Regions from separate parts of the Serratia sp. TSA_130.1 genome, predicted to be linked through region 3. Evidence: predicted binding sites of a transcription regulator. Region 3 holds the regulator's gene; each other region holds the start of a gene.
What was found. The regulator PhoB, encoded in region 3, activates phosphate uptake and scavenging genes when phosphate is short. The targets are predictions, from matches to a motif close to CTGTCATAAAACTGNCNNAT.
Positions count from the first base shown of each region.

Region 1: the regulator PhoB is predicted to act here: its motif matches at 2,473-2,492, upstream of ugpB (sn-glycerol-3-phosphate ABC transporter substrate-binding protein UgpB).
Region 2: the regulator PhoB is predicted to act here: its motif matches at 5,599-5,618, upstream of ACUTQY_RS22975 (MIP/aquaporin family protein).

Region 1 is NZ_JBQZFS010000006.1:253,155-260,698, forward strand. Features, by position in the region: gene livG (high-affinity branched-chain amino acid ABC transporter ATP-binding protein LivG) at 1-460, shown strand, start outside; gene livF (high-affinity branched-chain amino acid ABC transporter ATP-binding protein LivF) at 465-1,166, shown strand; gene ACUTQY_RS20085 (aminotransferase-like domain-containing protein) at 1,211-2,398, shown strand; gene ugpB (sn-glycerol-3-phosphate ABC transporter substrate-binding protein UgpB) at 2,586-3,905, shown strand; gene ugpA (sn-glycerol-3-phosphate ABC transporter permease UgpA) at 3,984-4,871, shown strand; gene ugpE (sn-glycerol-3-phosphate ABC transporter permease UgpE) at 4,868-5,713, shown strand; gene ACUTQY_RS20105 (sn-glycerol-3-phosphate import ATP-binding protein UgpC) at 5,719-6,789, shown strand; gene ugpQ (glycerophosphodiester phosphodiesterase) at 6,789-7,526, shown strand.
Region 2 is NZ_JBQZFS010000009.1:32,030-39,573, reverse strand. Features, by position in the region: gene ACUTQY_RS22995 (helix-turn-helix transcriptional regulator) at 1-213, opposite strand, end outside; gene emrD (multidrug efflux MFS transporter EmrD) at 512-1,696, shown strand; gene glpX (class II fructose-bisphosphatase) at 1,891-2,901, opposite strand; gene glpK (glycerol kinase GlpK) at 3,031-4,539, opposite strand; gene ACUTQY_RS22975 (MIP/aquaporin family protein) at 4,582-5,427, opposite strand; gene zapB (septal ring assembly protein ZapB) at 5,946-6,185, shown strand; gene rraA (ribonuclease E activity regulator RraA) at 6,246-6,731, opposite strand; gene ACUTQY_RS22960 (1,4-dihydroxy-2-naphthoate polyprenyltransferase) at 6,807-7,544, opposite strand, start outside.
Region 3 is NZ_JBQZFS010000002.1:1,120,870-1,128,413, reverse strand. Features, by position in the region: gene sbcC (exonuclease subunit SbcC) at 1-1,343, opposite strand, end outside; gene sbcD (exonuclease subunit SbcD) at 1,340-2,572, opposite strand; gene phoB (phosphate response regulator transcription factor PhoB) at 2,788-3,477, shown strand; gene phoR (phosphate regulon sensor histidine kinase PhoR) at 3,502-4,818, shown strand; gene ACUTQY_RS12270 (PstS family phosphate ABC transporter substrate-binding protein) at 4,833-5,795, shown strand; gene brnQ (branched-chain amino acid transport system II carrier protein) at 6,281-7,544, shown strand, end outside.

The DNA.
Region 1 (7,544 bases), on a different contig from region 3:
GGTGGCGCAGCATCAGCACCTGAAAAGTGGCGTGTTCGCTGGGCTGCTGAAAACCCCGGCCTTCCGCCGCGCCGAAGCCGAGGCGCTGGCGCGCGCGGCGGAGTGGCTGGAGCGCGTCGGCCTGCTATCGATGGCCAACCGTTCGGCGGGCAACCTGGCCTACGGGCAGCAGCGTCGGCTGGAGATCGCCCGCTGCATGGTGACCCGGCCGGAGCTGCTGATGCTGGACGAACCGGCCGCCGGTCTGAACCCGAAAGAGACCGACGAGCTGGATCATCTGATCGTCGAGCTGCGCGATCGGCATAAGGTCTCGGTGTTGCTGATCGAGCACGACATGAAGCTGGTGATGGGCATCTCCGATCGCATTTACGTGGTGAATCAGGGCACGCCGCTGGCGCAGGGCACACCGGCGGAGATCCGCAACAACCCGGACGTGATCCGGGCTTATTTGGGCGAATAATAATATGTTGTCATTCAATCAGGTATCCGCCCATTACGGCAAAATTCAGGCGCTGCATCAGGTCAGTCTCACGATTAGTCAGGGCGAAATCGTGACGTTAATCGGCGCCAACGGCGCCGGTAAAACCACGCTGCTCGGCACCCTGTGCGGCGAACCGCGCGCCAGCGAAGGCAGCATCGTCTTCCAGGGGCAGGACATCACCCAGTGGCAAACCTCGCGCATCATGCGCGAAGCGGTGGCGATCGTGCCGGAAGGGCGGCGCGTCTTCTCGCGCATGACGGTGGAAGAAAACCTGGCGATGGGCGGCTTCTTCGCCGATCGTCACCAATATCAGCAGCGCATCGAACGGGTGTTCACGCTGTTCCCGCGCCTGCTGGAGCGCCGAAGCCAGCGTGCCGGCACCATGTCCGGCGGCGAACAGCAGATGTTGGCCATCGGCCGCGCGCTGATGAGCCAGCCGAAGCTGCTGCTGCTCGACGAACCTTCGCTTGGGCTGGCGCCCATCATCATCCAGCAGATTTTCGACATCATTCAGCAGCTGCGGGAAGAGGGCATGACCATCTTCCTGGTGGAGCAAAACGCCAATCAGGCGCTGAAATTGGCGGACCGCGGTTATGTGCTGGAAAACGGCCGCGTGGTGTTGGAAGATACGGGGGCTGCATTGTTAGCCAACGAAGCAGTGAGGTCGGCGTATCTGGGCGGTTAATCCGCCCCCCTACGAATTAAAATAATCAGGTACGAGAAGAAGAAATGAAGACAGAAGGGTTACTCGCGCAGCGCATCGTTAACGTAAAAAGTTCGGCCATCCGTGAATTGCTTAAGCACAGCAAGATGGAACACGTCATTTCGCTGGCGGGCGGCATCCCCTCTGATGCGTTGTTCGATTTCGAAGGATTGAGCATCGCCACCCAGCAGGCGATCACCGAACAGCCGAAAAGCGCATTCCAGTATGGCCTGACCGAGGGCAGCCCGCTGCTGCGTGAGCGCATTTGCGCGCTGTGCGCCGAGCGCGGCGTCACCGCGCGCGCAGAAGAGGTGATGGTCACCGCCGGCTCTCAGCAGGCCCTGGATTTGGTGATGCGCGCCATCGTCAACCCGGGCGACGTGTTCGTGGTGGAGCGCCCGACCTACCTGGCGGCGCTGCAAACGCTGGAACTGGCGGAGGCCAACATCATGTCGGTCTCGTCCGACAGCGACGGCATGGTGGTGGAAGAGCTGGCCGAGCTGCTGAAAACCCAGCGCATCAAGGGCGTGTACGTGGTGCCGAACTTCGGCAACCCCAGCGGCATCACCCTCAGCGCCGCGCGCCGCGAACTGCTGGTGAAGCTGGCCGCCGAACATAACTTCCTGATCATCGAAGACGATCCGTACGGCGAGCTGCGTTTCACCGAAGAGCGCCACCCGACGCTGCATCAGGTGTCGCAGCAGGTGCTGGGCAACACCGACCACATCATCTATACCTCGACCTTTTCCAAGATCCTGGCGCCGGGCCTGCGTTTGGGCTGGGCGATCCTGCCGCCGTTCCTGCTGCATAAAGTGGCGATCATCAAACAGGCGGCGGATCTGCACGCCAGCGCCCTGTCGCAGAGCATCGTCGAATGCTACCTTGGCCTGGATCGCCTGCCGGCGCAGATCGACAAGATCCGCGCCGCCTATAAACACAAGGGCGAGATCCTGGCCGGTTTGGTGGAGCAGGAGCTGGGCGACTACATCACCTTCGATAAACCGAAGGGCGGCATGTTCCTGTGGGCGCGTTTCCGCCAGCCGTTCAACGCCACCGAATGGCTGAACACCACGCTGCAGCAGGGCGTGGTGTTCGTGCCGGGGGAATACTTCTTCTCCGACAACCCGGATCGTTCGACCTTCCGCCTGTCGTTCGCCACCGCCACCGAGCAGCAGATGCAAGAAGCGGTCGCGCGCCTGCGCCGTTCGCTGTAATCCTCGCGGCGGCGGAGCCCATGCCCGCCGCCGACATCAAACCGCCATCTTCACTTCACTTTGCCGTCATGTGGCTGTCATCTAACGGTTATTTTTCTGTCATCCGCGCATGGCATGTTAGCTTCCGAACAAAAAACTGATTCTTTTCGCTCACGCGCTTTTACACCAGCTTTTTCAGGAGTTAGGCATGCTCACCTACGCTATTCGCAAAACCACGCTGTGCGTCGCATTGACCCTGGCGGTCAGCGCACAGGCGCTGGCGGCGACAGAAATCCCGTTCTGGCATTCGATGGAAGGCGAACTGGGTAAAGAAGTGGACTCTCTGGCGGATCGCTTCAACCAGTCGCACAGCGACGTCAAGATTGTGCCGGTTTATAAAGGCAACTACGAACAGAGCCTGGCGGCGGGCATCGCCGCTTACCGCTCCGGCAAGGCGCCGGCGATCCTGCAGGTTTACGAGGTGGGCACCGCCACCATGATGGCCAGCAAAGCCATCAAACCGGTCTATGAAGTGTTTAAAGAGGCCGGCATCAACTTCGACGAGTCGGTGTTCGTGCCGACGGTGGCCGGCTATTACACCGACAACAAGAGCGGCCATCTGCTGTCGCAGCCGTTCAACAGCTCCACGCCGGTGCTGTACTACAACAAAGACGCCTTCAAAAAGGCCGGCCTGAACCCGGAACAACCGCCGAAAACCTGGCAGGAACTGGCGGCGGATACCGCCAAACTGCGCGAAGCCGGCATGAAGTGCGGTTACGCCAGCGGCTGGCAGGGCTGGATCCAACTGGAGAACTTCAGCGCCTGGCACGGCGTGCCGTTCGCCAGTGAAAACAACGGCTTTGGCGGCACCAGCGCCAAGCTGGAGTTCAACCAACCGCTGCAGGTCAAACATATTGCGCTGCTCGAAGCGATGAACAAGAAGGGCGACTTCACCTATTTCGGCCGCAAAGACGAATCCACCGAGAAGTTTTATAACGGCGACTGCGCCATCACCACCGCCTCATCCGGTTCGTTGGCGGACATCAAGCACTACGCCAAATTCAACTACGGCGTCGGCATGATGCCGTACGACGCCGACGCGAAAAATGCGCCGCAAAACGCCATCATCGGCGGGGCCAGCCTGTGGGTGATGAACGGCAAAGACGCCGCCACCTACAAGGGCGTGGCCGAATTCCTGCAGTACCTGGCGCAGCCGGAAATCGCCGCCGAATGGCACCAGAAGACCGGCTATCTGCCGATCACCACCGCGGCTTACGATCTGACCAAGCAGCAGGGCTTCTACGACAAGAACCCGGGTGCTGACGTCGCCACTCGCCAGATGCTGAACAAGCCGCCGTTGCCGTTCACCAAGGGCCTGCGCCTGGGCAACATGCCGCAGATCCGCAGCGTGGTGGATGAGGAGCTGGAAGGCGTGTGGACCGGCAAGAAAACGCCTCAGCAGGCGTTGGACGCCGCCGTGCAGCGCGGTGACGTGCTGCTGCGCCGCTTCGAAGCTTCGACCAAGTAACCCCGCGTCGCGGGCCCGGTAGACCGGGCTCGCGTCTTCACGCCGATCCTTCCGTACCCGATTAATGGTTTAACTGCTATGTCATCTTCCCGTCCCGGTTTCGGCTGCAGCTGGTTGCCCTATGCGCTGGTGCTGCCGCAGCTGCTGATTACCGCCGTCTTCTTTTTATGGCCCGCCGGCGAAGCGCTGTGGTATTCGGTGCAGAGCCTCGATCCGTTCGGCCTGTCCAGCCAGTTTGTTGGGCTGGATAACTTTAAACAGCTGTTCCAGGATCCTTACTACCTCGACTCGTTCTACACCACGCTGTTCTTCAGCTTCCTGGTGGCCGGCATCGGGCTAGCGGTTTCGCTGTTCTTCGCTGCGCTGGTGGACTACGTGCTGCGCGGCAGCCGCCTCTATCGCACGCTGATGATCCTGCCCTACGCGGTGGCGCCGGCGGTGGCGGCGGTGCTGTGGATCTTTCTGTTCAACCCCGGTCTGGGGTTGATCACCCATTTCCTCAATGGTCTGGGCTATAACTGGAACCATGCGCAAAACAGCGGCCAGGCGATGTTCCTGGTGGTGCTGGCCTCGGTATGGCAGCAGATAAGCTATAACTTCCTGTTTTTCCTCGCGGCGCTGCAGTCGATCCCGCGTTCGCTGGTGGAAGCGGCGGCCATCGACGGCGCCGGCCCGGTGCGGCGTTTCTTCCATCTGGTGCTGCCGCTGATCGCGCCGGTGAGCTTCTTCCTGCTGGTGGTCAATCTGGTGTACGCCTTCTTCGATACTTTCCCGGTGATCGACGCCGCCACCGGCGGCGGGCCGGTGCAGTCCACCACCACGTTGATCTACAAGATCTACCGCGAAGGCTTCGCAGGGTTGGATCTTTCCAGTTCCGCCGCGCAGTCGGTGATCCTGATGTTGCTGGTGATCGGCCTGACGGTGATCCAGTTCCGCTTCGTTGAACGTAAGGTGCGCTACCAATGATTGAGAATCGACGCGGGCTGGATGTCTTCAGCCATGTGATGCTGATTATCGGCGTGCTGGTGGTGCTGTTCCCGCTGTACGTGGCCTTTGTCGCCGCCACGCTGGACGACAAACAGGTGTTTCAGGTGCCGATGACGCTGGTGCCCGGCGGCCACCTGTGGGAGAACATCCGCAACATTTGGCAGGGCGGCGTGGGCAACCTCAAAGTGCCGTTCTCGCTGCTGCTGCTCAACAGCGTGATCATGGCGCTGGCGATCACCTGCGGCAAGATCGCGGTGTCAGTGCTGTCGGCTTACGCCATCGTGTATTTCCGTTTCCCGCTGCGCAGCCTGTTTTTTTGGCTGATTTTCCTCACCCTGATGCTGCCGGTGGAAGTGCGCATTTTCCCGACGGTGGAGGTGATCTCCAACCTCAACCTGCTGGACAGCTATACCGGCCTGACGCTGCCGCTGATGGCCTCGGCCACCGCGACCTTCCTGCTGCGCCAGTTCTTCATGACGCTGCCGGATGAGCTGCTGGAGGCGGCGCGCATCGACGGCGCCGGGCCGATGCGTTTCTTCTGGGACATCGTGCTGCCGCTGTCGAAAACCAATCTGGCGGCGCTGTTCGTCATCACCTTTATCTACGGCTGGAACCAATACCTGTGGCCGATCCTGATCACCAGCGACGCCTCGATGGGCACCGCGGTGGCGGGCATCAAGAGCATGATCTCCACCTCCGGCGCGCCGACCCAGTGGAACCAGGTGATGGCGGCGATGATTCTGACTTTATTGCCACCGCTGGCGGTGGTGCTTCTGATGCAGCGCTGGTTTGTGCGCGGTCTGGTTGATAGCGAGAAATAACGACGATGGCAGGATTAAAACTACAGGCGGTCACCAAGTCTTACGACGGTAAAACGCCGGTGATCAAACAGATCGACCTCGATGTGGCGGACGGCGAATTCATCGTGATGGTCGGCCCGTCCGGCTGCGGCAAATCCACGCTGCTGCGGATGGTGGCCGGGCTGGAACGCACCACCAGCGGCGATATCTATATCGATACCCGGCGCGTGACCGATCTGGAGCCCAAGGATCGCGGCATCGCGATGGTGTTCCAGAACTACGCGCTCTATCCGCACATGAGCGTGTACGACAACATGGCCTACGGCCTCAAGATCCGCGGTTTCGGCAAGGAGCATATCCGCCAGCGGGTGGAGGAGGCGGCGCGCATCCTGGAGCTGGAGCCGCTGCTCAAACGCAAACCGCGCGAACTTTCCGGCGGCCAGCGCCAGCGCGTGGCGATGGGGCGCGCTATCGTGCGCGAACCGGCGGTATTCCTGTTCGATGAGCCGCTGTCCAACCTGGACGCCAAGCTGCGGGTGCAGATGCGCCTGGAGCTGCAACAGCTGCATCGTCGTCTGAAAACCACCAGCCTGTACGTCACCCACGATCAGGTGGAGGCGATGACGCTGGCGCAGCGGGTGATCGTAATGAACAAGGGCGTGGCGGAGCAGATCGGCACCCCGAGTGAAGTGTACCAACGGCCGGCTTCGCTGTTTGTCGCCGGCTTTATCGGATCGCCGGCGATGAACCTGCTGCCCGGCACCCTCAGTGCCGACGGCGGCCAGCTGCTGCTGGCGGACGGCATGGCGCTGCCGTTGCCGGCGGCCAAGCCGCAGTGGGCGGGGCGGTCGTTGACGCTGGGCGTTCGGCCGGAGCATATTCAGCTGGTGGCGCAAGGCCAGGGCGTGCCGCTGCAGCTGCAGACGCTGGAACTGCTGGGGGCCGACAATCTGGCGCACGGCCAGTGGGGCGGGCACGGGGTGATCGCGCGGCTGTCGCATGAAACCTTGCCGACGGCGGGCAGTACGCTATATTTGCAGCTGCCTGCTCAGGCGCTGCACTTCTTTGACACCCACAGCGGATTACGGATGGATTGATGACGAGACCCTGGCCTTACCCTCATATTGTCGCCCACCGCGGCGGCGGTTCTCTGGCGCCGGAAAACACCCTGGCGGCGATCAACGTCGGCGCGCGCCACGGCCACAAGATGATCGAGTTCGACGCCAAGCTGGCGCAGGACGGGCAAATTTTCCTGCTGCACGACGACACGCTGGATCGCACCAGCAACGGTTGGGGCGTGGCGGGCGAGCTGCCGTGGGACAAACTGGTGCAGCTGGACGCCGGCAACTGGTACAGTTCGGCCTTCAAGGGCGAGCGGCTGCCGCTGCTGTCGGAGGTGGCGGAACGCTGCCGGGAACACGGCCTGATGGCCAATATCGAGATCAAACCGACCACCGGCAGCGACGATGAAACCGGGCGGGTGGTGGCGCTGGCGGCGCGGTTGCTGTGGCAAGGGCAGACCGACCCGCTGCTCTCCTCCTTCTCGGTCGAAGCGCTGGCGGCGGCGCAACGCACCGTGCCGGACTTGCCGCGCGGCCTGCTGCTGGAGGCCTGGGACGACAACTGGCGCGAGCTGACGGAGCGTCTGGATTGCGTCTCGCTGCATATCGATCACAAAGCGCTGACCGCTGAGCGGGTGAAAGCGTTGAAAGACGCCGGTCTACGCATTCTGGTGTATACCGTCAACCAACCGGATCGCGCGCGTCTGCTGCTCGACTGGGGCGTTGACTGCATTTGCACCGACCGGATAGATTTGATTGGCCCGGATTTTTAATCCGGCGCCGATGAATCC
Region 2 (7,544 bases), on a different contig from region 3:
GTAGGCGTGCCCCCGCTCGGTCAGCGACCAGTAGCGCGTCGGGCGGCCGACCTTGCTGCGCGCTTCTTCGTAACAAACCAGCTCACGTTTTTCCAGGGATTGCAGATGTTGTCGGATGCCCATCGGCGTGATGTCCAGACGCTCCGCCAGCATTTTGGCGGAGTGCGGGCCGAGAGCCTTTAACTGCAATAAAATCAGCTCAGGTGTTTTCATGAACCAAATCCCTATGGTGTTATTTTATTTCAAGTTGATGAAAATAATTATCGATTAAATGCTAAAGCGCAGCTACTGCAAACGCGCTAATTTTTACCCCCAAAGCGTTAGACGTACAGTTTAATTTACGAGCCTGGTCGGGTTTGCTGCCAGTGTGACCTGGATCAATATTTGTCTGAAACTCGCTAAAAAAATCAGATTTGATTAGCTTATGCCGCCATAGAGGGCTGCTCGCCGTTCTGGCTGCTGCAACGGCCATACCGGGACGCTGTGACGAGTTGAAACGTTAACGAAGATAATGAGAAAACTAGAGAACTTTCACCTGCTGGTGATGCTTATCCTGTTGGTCGCCGTCGGTCAGATGGCGCAAACCATTTATGTTCCCGTCATTGCTGACATCGCTCACGATCTGTCGGTGCGCACCGGCGCCGTGCAGCGGGTGATGGCGGCGTATCTGCTGACCTACGGTTTCTCCCAGCTGATTTACGGGCCGATATCGGATCGTATCGGGCGTCGTCCGGTGATCCTGACCGGCATGATGATCTTCCTGGTGGGGGCGCTGGGCGCGCTGCTGTCCACCAACCTGACGATGCTGGTCGCCGCCAGCGCCATCCAGGGCATGGGCACCGGCGTGGCGGGCGTGATGGCGCGCACCATGCCGCGCGATCTGTATGCCGGCACCGCGCTGCGCTATGCCAACAGCCTGCTGAATATGGGGATTTTGGTCAGCCCGCTGTTGGCGCCGGTGATCGGCGGCGCGCTGGCGATGGTGTTCGGCTGGCGAGCCTGTTACGCCTTCCTGCTGGCGCTGTGCGCCTGCGTCGCCTTCGCGATGTTCCGCTGGCTGCCGGAGACCCGTCCGGTCCAGACAGAAAAACGCCGCATGCTGGCCAGTTTCCGCCAGCTGTTGAGCGACAGCACCTTCAGTTGCTATCTGGTGATGCTGATCGGCGCGCTGGCGGGGATTGCGGTATTTGAAGCCAGCTGCGGCGTGTTGATGGGCGGTGTGTTGGGGCTGAGCGGCCTGACCGTCAGCATCCTGTTCATTCTGCCGATCCCGGCGGCGTTTTTCGGCGCCTGGTACGCCGGGCGCGACGGCAAGACCTTCCACACCCTGATGTGGCATTCGGTGATTAGCTGCCTGCTGGCGGGAGCGATGATGTGGATCCCGGGCTGGTTTGGCGTGATGAACATCTGGACGCTGATCGTGCCGGCTGCATTGTTCTTCTTCGGCGCCGGCATGCTGTTCCCGCTGGCGACCACCGGGGCGATGGAGCCGTTTCCCTATCTGGCCGGCGCGGCGGGCGCGTTGGTGGGCGGCATGCAGAACATGGGCTCCGGTCTGGCGACCTGGCTTTCCGCCATGCTGCCGCAAACCGGGCAGTTCAGCCTCGGTTTGCTGATGTTCGCGATGGCGGTGCTGATCCTGCTGTGCTGGTGGCCGCTGTCCAACCGGATGCAGCATCAGGGACACACCGCATAACGACAGGGCGCCATTCGGCGCCCTCATTCCGTTGACAAAGGGGAGAAAAAGCGTGGTTTCCCCCCCCTTTGCGGGGATCAGCCGAAAATCAATGAATTGATTTTCCTTGTTTTCTATTTGCTGCTCTCTGTCAACCCGGCAAGGGCATGAGGTTTGTCATCAATCATCAGGGCGCCCTTCGGCGCCCTGTTTCGTTACAGCAGAAACTCGTGCAGCGCCGGGTCTTTGCGATCCAGATAGTGGGTCGAACGGATACGGCGAAGGGTGCGCGACTTGCCGCGGATCAGTAACGTTTCGGTCGTGGCCATGTTGCCCTTGCGGCTGATGCCCTCCAGCAAATCGCCCTTGGTGATGCCGGTGGCGGAGAAGATGACGTTGTCGTTGCGCGCCATCTGGTCCAGGCGCAAGACCTGACCGGCCTCGATGCCCATCTCACGGCAGCGCGCCAGCTCCTGCTCGCCGAGGCGGCGGTTCTCGGGGCTGTCGCCTTTCACTTCATGGCGTGGCAGCAAACGCGCCTGCATGTCGCCGTCCAGCGCGCGGATCACCGCGGCGGAGATCACCCCTTCCGGCGCGCCGCCGATGCCGTACATCACATCGACCTCGCTTTCCGGCATGCAGGTGAGAATGGAGGCCGCCACGTCGCCGTCAGGAATGGCGAACACCCGCACGCCCAACTGCTGCATCTGCGCGATGACGCCGTCGTGGCGCGGTTTGGCCAACACGATGACCGTCAGCTGTGACAAGGGTTTGTCCAGCCGCGCGGCGACGTTCCGCAGGTTCTCCGCCAGCGGCAGATTGAGATCGATGGCGCCGCGCGCCGCCGGGCCGACCACCAGCTTCTCCATGTACATGTCCGGCGCGTGCAGGAAGGTGCCGCGATCGCCCACCGCCAAGACCGCCAGCGCGTTGGACTGGCCCATGGCGGTCATGCGGGTGCCTTCGATCGGATCGACCGCGATGTCGACCGCGTCGCCCTGGCCGCTGCCGACCTGCTCGCCGATATACAGCATCGGCGCTTCGTCGATCTCGCCTTCGCCAATCACGATGCGGCCATCGATATCCACCTTGTTGAGCATGATGCGCATGGCGTGAACCGCCGCGCCGTCGGCGGCGTTCTTGTCGCCGCGTCCCAGCCATTTGTAGCCCGCCAGCGCGGCGGCTTCGGTAACGCGGGAAAATTCGATGGCTAATTCACGTTTCATGGCAAACCTGTCTGTGAGAAAGGGAAGAAAATATCGGCAAAGTCTATCACAGCGCGGCGGCGGCGGGGCGGGGCAAAAAAAAGCGCCGCCCGCAGGCAGCGCAATTTGGGGGTAACGGCAAGGCTGGGTTTAATCGTGATCTTCCCATGCCTGCGCGCGAGCCACCGCTTTTTTCCAGCCGCTGTAGCGGTAGTTGCGTTCGGTGGTTTCGATGCTTGGGCGGAATTCACGCTCAATCACCGCTTTGCTCTTCACTTCATCCAGATCGTTCCAGTAGCCGATGGCCAGGCCCGCCAGGAACGCGGCGCCCAACGCCGTCGATTCACGCACTTCAGGGCGCTCTACGCGGGTGCCGAGGATATCGGACTGGAACTGCATCAGGAAGTTGTTGGCGACCGCGCCGCCGTCCACGCGCAGCGATTGCAGGCGGGTGTTGGCGTCGGCCTGCATGGCGTCCAGCACGTCGCGCGTCTGGAAGGCGATGGATTCCAGCGTGGCGCGGATGATGTGGTTACTGTTGGCACCGCGGGTCAGGCCGAAGATGGCGCCGCGGGCATACGGATCCCAGTAGGGCGCGCCCAGGCCGGTGAAGGCCGGCACCACATAGACGCCGTTGCTGTCTTTCACCTTGGTGGCGAAATATTCGGAGTCGGCGGCGTCGCTGATCAGTTTCAGCTCGTCGCGCAGCCACTGGATAGACGCACCGCCGATGAACACCGCGCCTTCCAGCGCATAGTTCACTTCGCCGCGCGGGCCGCAGGCGATGGTGGTCAGCAAACCGTTTTTCGAGCGCACCGCTTCTTTGCCGGTGTTCATCAGCAGGAAGCAGCCGGTGCCGTAGGTGTTCTTCGCCATGCCCGGTTGAACGCACAGCTGGCCGTACAATGCCGCTTGCTGGTCGCCGGCGATACCGGCGATAGGAATACGCGTGCCGCCCTTGCCGCCGATGTTGGTCTGGCCGTATACCTCGGAGGAAGGACGGACTTTCGGCAGCATGGCGCGCGGAATGTCCAGCACTTCCAGCATGCGTTCGTCCCAGTCCAGCTCGTGGATGTTGAACATCATGGTGCGTGAGGCGTTGGTGTAATCGGTGACGTGTACGCGCCCCTGGGTCATCTTCCACACCAGCCAGGTATCGACGGTGCCGAACAGCAGTTCGCCGCGCTTGGCGCGCTCGCGGGCACCTTCGACGTTGTCCAGGATCCATTTCACCTTGGTGCCGGAGAAGTAGGGGTCAACCACCAGGCCGGTGTTGTGACGGATGTACTCTTCCAGGCCGTCGCGCTTGAGCTTCTCGCAGATGTCGGCGGTGCGGCGGCACTGCCAGACGATGGCGTTGTAGACCGGCTTGCCGGTCTCTTTTTCCCAGACGATGGTAGTTTCGCGCTGGTTAGTGATGCCGATGCCGGCGATTTGATCGGAATTGATGTCGGCCTTCGCCAGCACTTCTACCAGCGTCGAGCTTTGCGACGCCCAAATCTCCATCGGGTCGTGCTCAACCCAGCCGGCCTTTGGATAGATCTGCGGGAATTCGCGTTGCGATACCGCAACGATGTTGGCGTCGTGATCGAGCACGACGGCGCGTGAGCTGGTGGTCCCTTGGTCGAGTGCGACAATGTATTTTTTTTCTACAGTCATGGTAATTATCCTGCTGTTGTTAACCGTTTAAAACTGCACCCATCACGCTTTACGCTGCTGGGTCTTGGCGTCGGGCTCTTCTTCCGTCACGCAGACGTCGCACGGCAGGTGGCGGCCAATCAGCGCGCGGTAACCGAAAGCGCCCAGGCCACAGCCGACGATAGGGGCGAAGATCGGCACCAGGAAGTACGGGATGTCGCGCGCGCCGGTGAAGGCGACTTTGCCCCAGCCGGCCAGGTAGGCGAACAGTTTCGGCCCGAAGTCACGCGCCGGGTTCAACGCAAAGCCGGTCAATGGTCCCATGGAGGCGCCGATCACGGCAATCAGAATACCGATCAGCAGCGGCGCCAGCGGGCCGCGCGGAATGCCGTTGCCGTCGTCGGTCAGCGCCAGGATCAGGCACATCAGGATCGCAGCGATCACCATTTCTACCAGGAAGGCCTGGCCGACGGAGATGTGCGCGTTAGGGTAAGTCGAGAAGATGCCGGCCAGTTCAAGGCTTTCGTTGCTGCCGCGCACCATATGGTGAGCCGCTTCGAAGTCGAAGAACAGGTTGTAGTACAGCCCGTAGACCAGGGCGGCGGCGCAAAAGGCGCCGGCGATCTGCGCAATGATGTAAGGCACCACTTTGCGCCCGTCGAAGCAGGCGAACAGCCACAGGGCGAGGGTGACCGCCGGGTTGAGATGCGCGCCGGAAATGGCGGCGGTCAGATAGATGGCCATGGCGACGCCGAGGCCCCAAATGATGCTGATTTCCCACTGGCCGAAGCTGGCGCCCGCCAGTTTCAGTGCGGCAACGCAGCCTACGCCAAAGAAGATCAGCAGCGCCGTGCCGAGAAACTCGGCGATGCACTGGCCTTTTAATGTCGGACTGGTGGTTTGGCTCATAATGTTGGTGTCCTGCAAAACGGCGGTTGTTGGTTTATAGGCTCAGCCAGGTATACATCTGACCTATGGGCACAGTTTTTTTCATCTCGTCCAATTATTGAATGAGGACGTGATGTAAATTTATCGTTAACGAACATAAACGAGAAATAGCGAAATCAAAATGTGTGTGGCGCGTCATAAAATTGAGCGATTTCGCGTCGTTCAGTGTTCTTTCTGAGCCATAAAAGTGTGATCTGACCAGTGGTTTAGCGAGGGGCGTTAACAACTCGCGGCGGCGGGGATTTTCAGTTTTTACTGATGGCGAGGGCAGGAAAATTGCAACAGACTGCGCGATGATCCGGTATGTTGCTAGACAGGCGGAGACTGGCTACTTACAATCGTTTTTAACGAATCGAGACTGGCGCGCCTTCCGTAACGGCGCGCGTCACTGAGCGCGATGCAATATTCGCAGTAGCTGCAGCCGACGTTGCGGCCGCTACTTATAGATGTACGCCTTGCTATCATGAGGGGACTGAAGCATGTCATTTGAAGTATTTGAGAAACTGGAAGCAAAAGTACAGCAGGCGATTGATACCATCACCTTGTTGCAGATGGAAATTGAAGAGCTGAAAGACAAAAACAACTCTCTGTCGCAGGAAGTGCAGGCTGCCTCCGGCAACCACGAAGCGCTGGTGCGCGAAAACCAACAGCTGAAAGAAGAACAGCACGTATGGCAAGATCGCCTGCGCGCGCTGCTGGGCAAAATGGAAGAGGTTTGATTCCTTACGCCATGCAGCAACGAAAAGGGCGCCTGAGGCGCCCTTTTTCATGTCCGAAAATCACTCGATGTCGAGCGGGTCTTCGGAGAGGATGATGCCGGTGTTGTCGGCATACAGGTGGTCGCCGGAGAAGAAGGTGACGCCGCCGAAGTTGACGCGGATATCGCTTTCGCCCACGCCTTCGCTTACGGCACCCGCCGGGATCGCCGCCATCGCCTGAATGCCGATGTCGAGCTCTTCCAGATCGTCCACCTGGCGCACCGCGCCGTACACCACGATGCCTTCCCATTCGTTCTGGGCGGCCAGGCGCGCCAGTTCGGCGTTGATCAGCGCCCGGCGTACCGAACCGCCGCCGTCGACCAACAGCACGCGGCCGCGACCGTTTTCTTCAAGCAGATCGAATAACAGGCCGTTATCCTCAAAGCATTTCACCGTGGTGATCTGCCCGCCAAATGAAGTACGCCCGCCAAAATTGGAGAACAGAGGTTCAACAACGTTCACCTCTTCATGATAGATGTCGCAAAGTTCGGAAGTATCGTATTTCATAGGATTTTACGTCTGTTTGCCGCAGGAATGTTCAGTATATCCCTTTATTCGCCCTGTTGGCAAAATCATCAGTTTTTAACTGAGCGCCACGCCGATGGCGAACAGCAGGTTGGCCAGCAACGCCGCCTTGACCATATGCTCCAGCATCGGCCGCATGCCGACCGGCGTCGGATCGCGCAGCACGCGCAGGCCGTGGCGCACCAGCAGCGGGATCGCCAGCACGAACAGCCAACCCCACAGGCTGTGGAGGTTGAACAGCGTAAACAGCGCGAAACACAGCACCGCGCCGCCGAGCAGCAGGGCGTGGTAAATGCGCGCCTTGTGCGGGCCGAGACGCACCGCCAGCGTATTCTTGCCGTTTTCGCGATCGCTTTCGATATCGCGCAGATTGTTGATGTTGAGTACCGCCGTCGCCAGCAGGCCGCAGGCGGTGGCCGGTAGCATCACGACGCTGTCGAAGGTGTGCGTCTGCAAATAGTAGGTGCCGGCCACGCTCAGCCAGCCGAAGAACACCAGCACCGAGATGTCGCCCAGCCCCAAATACCCGTAGGGTTTGTTGCCGACGGTGTAGGTGATGGCCGCCACGATAGACAGCCCGCCCAGCACCAGGAAGCCCACCACGTCGCTGGGTTGCTCGCAGGCGACGGCGATCAGCGAACAGCCGGCGAGGGCGATCAGCACTACCGTCACCACCAGCGCCCGTTTCATCTGCGCCTGGGTGATCATGCCCTTTTGCATGCCGCGCAACGGCCCGATGCGATCTTCTTTGTCGCTGCCTTTGACCGCATCGCCGTAGTCATTCGCCAGGTTGGA
Region 3 (7,544 bases):
GCCAGGGTGCTCAGGCGCTGGCGCAGCGGGGCCAGCGGCGTTTGCGCCTCCAACGCCTGCTGCTGTTGCTGTTGAGCGGCCAGCGCTTCGCTCAGCGCATTCAACTGCTGCTGATGCTGTGCGGCCTGCGTCGTCAGCAAACTGCGCTGAGCGGTGAGCTGCTCCAGCGTCGTTTGCTGCTGGGCGCACTGCTGCGCGGCGGCATCGACGGCCTGTCGCCGTTCGGCCTGTGTCGACTGCAGTTGGGCTATTTGGTGGTCAAGCGGAGCGACTTGCTCATCGATCAGCTGTTGCTGCTGCCGCATATGCTCGGCATGGGTTTGCTGCGCCAGGCGGGCTTTTTCCACCGCCTGCTGCAGCGGTGCCAGCTGCGCCGAGTGCTGTTCCTGTTGCTGCGTCAGCTGGGCAGCCTGCTGTTGTATCGTTTGTAGCTCGGTGCGGCAGCGATCGCGTTCGCCGCGCAGCGGCCGCAATTTCTCGGCCGGTTCGCTGAGCGCCAGCCGCTGCAACTGCGGGGCGGCCTCGGCCTGCTCGCGCTGGGCGGTTTCCAGCCGCCGTTGACCCTCGTTTTGCTGTTGCCGGAGGCGTTGCCATTGCTGCAGCCAGCTCAGCGCCTGTTGCTGTTGCTGAGTTTGCTCGCCGAGAGCACTTTCCTGCGCGCTCAGCGCCGTCAGCTGTTCAGTCAGGGAGTGGCGCTGTTCATCATTCAGCAACTCGATGCCGCTGGCGCGCTGGTGCAACGCATCCAGGTCGGTTTTGGCCTGCTTGTGCGACTCGAACACCTGTTCGGACAACCGCCCGTAGATTTCGGTGCCGGTCAGCTCTTCCAGCAGCTCGGCGCGATCGTTGGCGTCGGCGTTGAGGAACGCGGCAAACTGCCCTTGAGACAGCATCATCGATTTGGTGAAGCGGCCGAAGTCCAGCCCGGTGATGGCGGCGGTGATCTCCAGCTTGTCGCGTACCTTATCCGCCAGGATCTTGCCGTCCTCGCGGCGCGCCAGTTCGACCTTCGGCGCCTGCAGATTGCCGTCCGGCGCATTTTTGGCGCGGCGCTGGCTCCAAAAGGCGCGATAGCCGATGCCCTTGACCTCGAATTCGACCTCCGCCAGCGACTCGGCGGTGTGGCGGGTCATCAGCTCATTCTGGCTCGGCGTGACGTTGAGGCGCGGCGTTTGGTGATACAGCGCCAGGCAAATGGCGTCCAGCAGGGTGGTTTTGCCCGCGCCGGTCGGGCCGGTAATGGCGAACAGGCCGTTGCTGGCGAAAGGCTCGGCGGTGAAGTCAATTTTCCATTCGCCCTGCAGCGAGTTGAGGTTTTTTAACCGCAGGCTGAGGATCTTCATGAATTCGTCTCCTCGGCGTTATGCTGCACCGCCTCGACCACCTGGCGGAACATCTGGCGCATCCGCTGTTGACGCGTTTCGGGCATCTCAGCCTCCTGCGCCAGGCGCCGTTCGAACACTTCGTTGACGCTCAGCTCGTTCAGCGTTTCCTTATCCTGCTGCGCAATCGCCTGGCGGCGCTGCTCTTTGCTGCGCCGTAGCAGCACCACTTCCACTGGCAGCTCATCCGCCAGCAGCTGGATGCGGCGCTGGATGTCGCTGAGGTAGTCCTGCGTCGCCACTTCGATATCCAGCCACACCGGCCGCTCGCCGGCATAGTCGGCAAATTGCCGCAGCTGCCGTTCGATCTCGGCCAGATCGCCTTTGATCAGCTGCATGGGCTGGAACTGCGGGATCGTTAACGCGTCAACCCGCTGCAGGGTGCCGTCGGCGAAATCCACCAGGAAGACGCTTTTGGCTTTGCCCAGCTCATCGAAGCTGAGCGGGATCGGCGAGCCGCTATAGCGAATATGCTCCGATTTGGCGACGTTCTGCGCGCGGTGAATGTGGCCCAGCGCGATATAGTCGGCGGGCGGGAAAGCCTGCGCCGGGAAGGCGTCGAGGGTGCCGATATAGATGTCGCGCACCGAGTCGGAGGTGGTGACGCCGACGGTGGTCAGGTGGCCGGTGGCGACGATCGGCAGCGGCAAGCCCAGCTGGTCGCGGCGCTCGCAGGCCGCCTGATACAGCGTCTGATAATGTTCGGCGATGGCTTCCTGCAGCGCCTGCTGTTTCTGTGCGCCGGATTCGCCGGCGCGGCTGGTGAGCAGATCGCGCGGCCGCAGGAACGGAATGGCGCACAGCACCGCGCCCGGCTGGCCGTCGCGCCGGTTCAGCACCACGATTTGCTGTTCCGGAGCGCCCTGCGCGCTGGCGATCACCGTGGTGTTCAGGCAGGAGAGTAGCTCCCGCGATTCGTTCAGCGTCGCCACCGAGTCATGGTTGCCGCCCAGCACCACCAGCTGGCAGCCGGTGCGCTGCAGTTCCACCACGAAGCGGTTGTACAGTTCGCGGGCATAGCTGGGCGGTGAGCCGGTATCGAACAGATCCCCGGCGACGATCAGCGCATCCACCTGCTGCTGCTCGATCTGCTCGATCAGCCAGTTCAGAAAAGCCTGGTGCTCGGCGGCGCGGCTTTTGGTGAAAAAGTACTGGCCAAGATGCCAGTCAGAGGTGTGGATCAGGCGCATGACACTCCCGGATGCAAAGATAATGGCGATGATTATAAAGGCCGCGGCGGCGGCTGTCCCGGCGCAATGGCGATGACCATGGAATGATTTTTCTTTGCGCCGGGAAATAATCGCTATGCTTACTGCCTATAACAGCCGGTTTTTTTCATAAAAGTGTCACAAAACTGACGCATAATGGCGCCCGAAAAGTCGCTAACACATTGGCAGGATTGACGATGGCAAGACGCATACTGGTGGTGGAAGACGAAGCGCCGATCCGTGAGATGGTGTGCTTTGTGTTGGAACAAAATGGTTACCAACCGTTGGAAGCCGAGGATTATGACAGCGCCGTGACGCGTCTGTCTGAGCCGTTCCCTGATTTGGTGTTGCTTGACTGGATGTTGCCCGGGGGTTCCGGCATTCAGTTTATCAAACATATGAAGCGCGAAGCGCTGACCCGCGATATCCCGGTGATGATGTTGACCGCGCGCGGCGAAGAAGAAGACCGGGTACGCGGCCTGGAAGTGGGGGCGGATGATTACATCACCAAGCCGTTCTCGCCCAAGGAGCTGGTGGCGCGCATCAAGGCGGTCATGCGCCGCATTTCACCGATGGCGGTGGAGGAGGTGATTGAAATGCAAGGGCTGAGCCTGGACCCGTCCTCCCACCGCGTGATGGCGAACGATCAGGCGCTGGACATGGGGCCGACCGAGTTCAAGCTGCTGCACTTCTTTATGACCCACCCGGAGCGGGTTTATAGCCGTGAGCAGTTGCTTAATCACGTCTGGGGCACTAACGTTTATGTGGAAGACCGTACCGTTGACGTGCATATCCGTCGGCTCCGCAAGGCGTTAGAAACCAGTGGGCATGATAAAATGGTTCAAACCGTTCGGGGCACCGGCTACCGGTTCTCAACGCGCTACTGATCGCGCTGCGCTGGAGAATATGCCGTGTTAGAACGTCTGTCGTGGAAGAGGCTGGCTCTGGAGCTGGCTCTTTTTTGTTTGCCCGCCTTACTGCTGGGGCTGATTTTCGGTTATCTGCCCTGGTTCCTGCTGGCCTCCGCGCTGGCTGCGCTGGTGTGGAATTTCTACAACCAGCTCAAACTCTCCCATTGGCTGTGGATCGACCGCAGCATGACGCCGCCGCCCGGCCGCTGGAGCTGGGAGCCGCTGTTTTATGGCCTGTATCAGATGCAGCAGCGCAACCGCCGCCGCCGGCGCGAGCTGGCGCTGCTTATCAAGCGTTTTCGCAGCGGGGCCGAATCGCTGCCTGACGCGGTGGTGATGACCACCGTCGAGGGCAACATCTTCTGGTGCAACGGGCTGGCGCAGCATCTGCTCGGCTTCCGCTGGCCGGAAGACAACGGCCAGCACATCCTTAACCTGCTGCGTTATCCGGAATTCAGCCACTATCTGCAACAGCAGGAGTTTTCGCGTCCGCTGACGCTGCAGTTGAACAACGAACACTACGTCGAATTCCGCGTGATGCCGTATTCCGAAGGGCAGTTGCTGATGGTGGCGCGCGACGTCACCCAGATGCGCCAGCTGGAGGGCGCGCGGCGCAACTTCTTCGCCAACGTCAGCCATGAGCTGCGCACGCCGCTGACGGTGCTGCAGGGCTACCTGGAGATGATGGGCGACGAAGAGCAGGACGGTTCGCTGCGCAGCAAGGCGCTCAGCACCATGCAAGAGCAGACCCGCCGGATGGACGGGCTGGTCAAGCAACTGCTGACGCTGTCGCGCATCGAGGCGGCGCCCAATGTCGACATGAACGAGCGGGTGGATATCCCGCTGATGCTGCGGGTGTTGCAGCGCGAGGCGCAATCGCTGAGCGGCGGCAATCATGAGATCACCTTCCGGGTGAACGAACAGCTCAACGTGTTCGGCAATGAAGACCAGTTGCGCAGCGCGGTGTCTAACCTGGTGTACAACGCGGTCAACCACACGCCGAAGGGCACCCATATCGAAGTGAGCTGGCAACAGACGGCGCATGGCGCGCAGTTCCAGGTCAGCGACAACGGGCCGGGCATCGCCGCCGAACACCTTCCGCGCCTGACCGAGCGTTTTTACCGCGTCGACAAGGCCCGCTCGCGCCAGACCGGCGGCAGCGGGCTGGGGCTGGCGATCGTCAAGCACGCGCTCAGCCATCACGACGCGCGGCTGGAGATCCTCAGCGAACCGGGGATCGGCACCCGCTTTATCTTTACCTTACCCAATCGGTTGATTGTTCCCGCCGCTTTATCAGAGAATGCGGTGAAAAATTAACGCGAGACACCGGTATGACCCGAATAACCCGAGGGCTGTTGCTTTGCCTGGCGCTGCTGGCCGGACGCGGCGCGCTGGCGCAGCCCGACGGCATGCTGGCGGGCAACCTGTCCAGCGTCGGTTCCGACACGCTGGCGAATCTGATGGCGCTGTGGGCGCAGGATTTCAGTCAGCATTACCCCAACGTTAACCTGCAGATTCAGGCCGCCGGTTCGTCGACCGCGCCGACCGCCTTGGCGGCGGGCGCCGCGCAGCTGGGCCCGATGAGCCGGCCGATGAAGGCGGCCGAGGTCTCGGCGTTCGAACACCGTTACGGCTATGCGCCGCTGGCGGTGCCGGTAGCGGTGGATGCACTGGTGGTGTTGGTGCATCAGGACAATCCGCTGCGCGGCCTCAATCTGCAGCAGCTCGATCGCATTTTCTCCGCCACCCTGCGCTGCGGCGAAAGCAAACCGCTGACGCGCTGGGGCGAGCTGGGGCTGAGTGGCGACTGGGCGACGCGTTCGCTGCAGCGTTTCGGCCGCAACTCGGCGTCCGGCACCTACGGCTATTTCAAACTGCGTGCGCTGTGCGGCGGCGATTTTATGCCGCGCGTCAATGAGCTGCCCGGCTCGGCCTCGGTGGTGCAGGCGGTGGCCGGTTCGCTCAACGGCATCGGCTACGCCAGCATTGGCTTTCGCGCCAGCGGCGTGCGGCTGCTGCCATTGGCGGAGTCGGGAGAGGACTATGTCGCGCCTACCGCCGCCAACGTGCGCAACGATCGCTACCCGCTGTCGCGCTATCTGTATATCTACATCAACAAAGCCCCCCATCAACCGCTGGAGCCGCTAACCGCCGCGTTCCTCGATCGCGTGCTGTCGACACCAGGCCAGAGCCTGGTCAACCATGACGGCTATCTGCCGCTGCCGCCGGCCACCCTGCAGAAGACCCGTCAGGCGTTAGGGCTGCCACCGCTTGCGTCTGCAACGATGCAATAAGCGACAAAAATCGGCGTAATTTTCGCCTTTTTTTACGGCCAAACGGAGCTTATGCCACGCGAAAATCGGGCATTTATTGGCGTTTTCGCGCGATAAAGAGATATATGCTTCACGTTTCGTGAATTTGCTGTTCAAAAATGATACAAATCATGTAGTGTATATTTATTGATAGCCAATATGATCGACTGGTGGCTAAAGTTTATATGGTTGATAGCTCTGCTTTTCGCCGTGCGTCTTGCCTTGAAGCGCTATAAACGTTTACCTTAGCCCTCGTTGTCGGATTAAACCTCCATTTTTATAACTCCTAAAATTTTGCCCATCTTCATGAGCGGCCACTTTCGAATAGGGACATAAACGCCGGATCAACTGCGTTTAGGGTGCTTATTTGGCGCTGCAACGATCGGGCATGCCGGCAACCGGGTGGGGCGTCACGCCACCACGCAATCGGACACTATTTTTCATTTGAACAGGCAACACGACATCGTATGAGTCATCGTTTAACGTCAAAAGATATCCTGGCACTGGGCTTTATGACCTTTGCCTTATTCGTCGGGGCCGGGAACATCATCTTCCCGCCGATGGTCGGCTTGCAGTCCGGTGAACACGTCTGGACTGCGGCGCTGGGCTTCCTGATCACCGCCGTCGGTCTGCCGGTCATCACCGTCATCGCGCTGGCGCGCGTCGGCGGCGGCATCGACGCCCTCAGTTCGCCAATCGGCCGCGGCGCCGGCTTGCTGCTGGCGACCGTCTGCTACCTGGCCGTCGGCCCGCTGTTCGCCACGCCGCGCACCGCCACCGTGTCCTTCGAAGTGGGCATCGCCCCGCTGACCGGCGACGGCGCCATGCCGCTGTTCATCTACAGCCTGGTGTACTTCGCGCTGGTGATCGGCATCTCTCTGTATCCGGGCCGCCTGCTCGATACCGTCGGCCATGTGCTGGCGCCGCTGAAGATCGTCGCGCTGGCCGTACTGGGCATCGCCGCGCTGCTGTGGCCTGCCGGTGCGCCGATTCCGGCGACGACGGCTTATCAGAGCGTGCCTTTCTCCTCCGGCTTCGTTAACGGCTATCTGACCATGGATACGCTGGGCGCGCTGGTGTTCGGCATCGTTATCGTCAACGCGGCGCGTTCGCGCGGCGTGAAAGACGCCGGTTTGTTGACCCGCTACACCATTCTGGCCGGTTTGATCGCCGGCGTGGGCCTGACGCTGGTGTACCTGAGCCTGTTCAAACTGGGTTCCGGCAGCGGCGCGCTGGTGCCGGACGCCACCAACGGCGCGGTGATCCTGCACGCTTACGTTCAGAACACCTTTGGCGGCCTCGGCAGCTTCTTCCTGGCGGCGCTGATCTTCATCGCCTGCATGGTGACCGCGGTGGGCCTGACCTGTGCCTGCGCCGAGTTCTTCGCGCAATACCTGCCGTTCTCTTACAAGACGCTGGTGTTTATTCTGGGCCTGTTCTCGATGGTGGTGTCCAACCTCGGCCTGAGCCACCTGATCCAGATCTCCATTCCGGTGCTGACCGCGATTTACCCGCCGTGCATCGTGCTGGTGGTGCTGAGCTTCACCCTGCGTTGGTGGCACAGCGCGCCGCGCATCATCGCGCCGGTGATGCTTGTCAGCCTGTTGTTTGGTATCCTTGACGCGGTGAAAGCGTCCAGCTTCCAGCAGCTGCTGCCGGCCTGGACCACTCACCTGCCGCTGGCGGAGCAGGGGTTGGCATGGTTGCCGCCTTCGCTGCTGATGCTGGCGC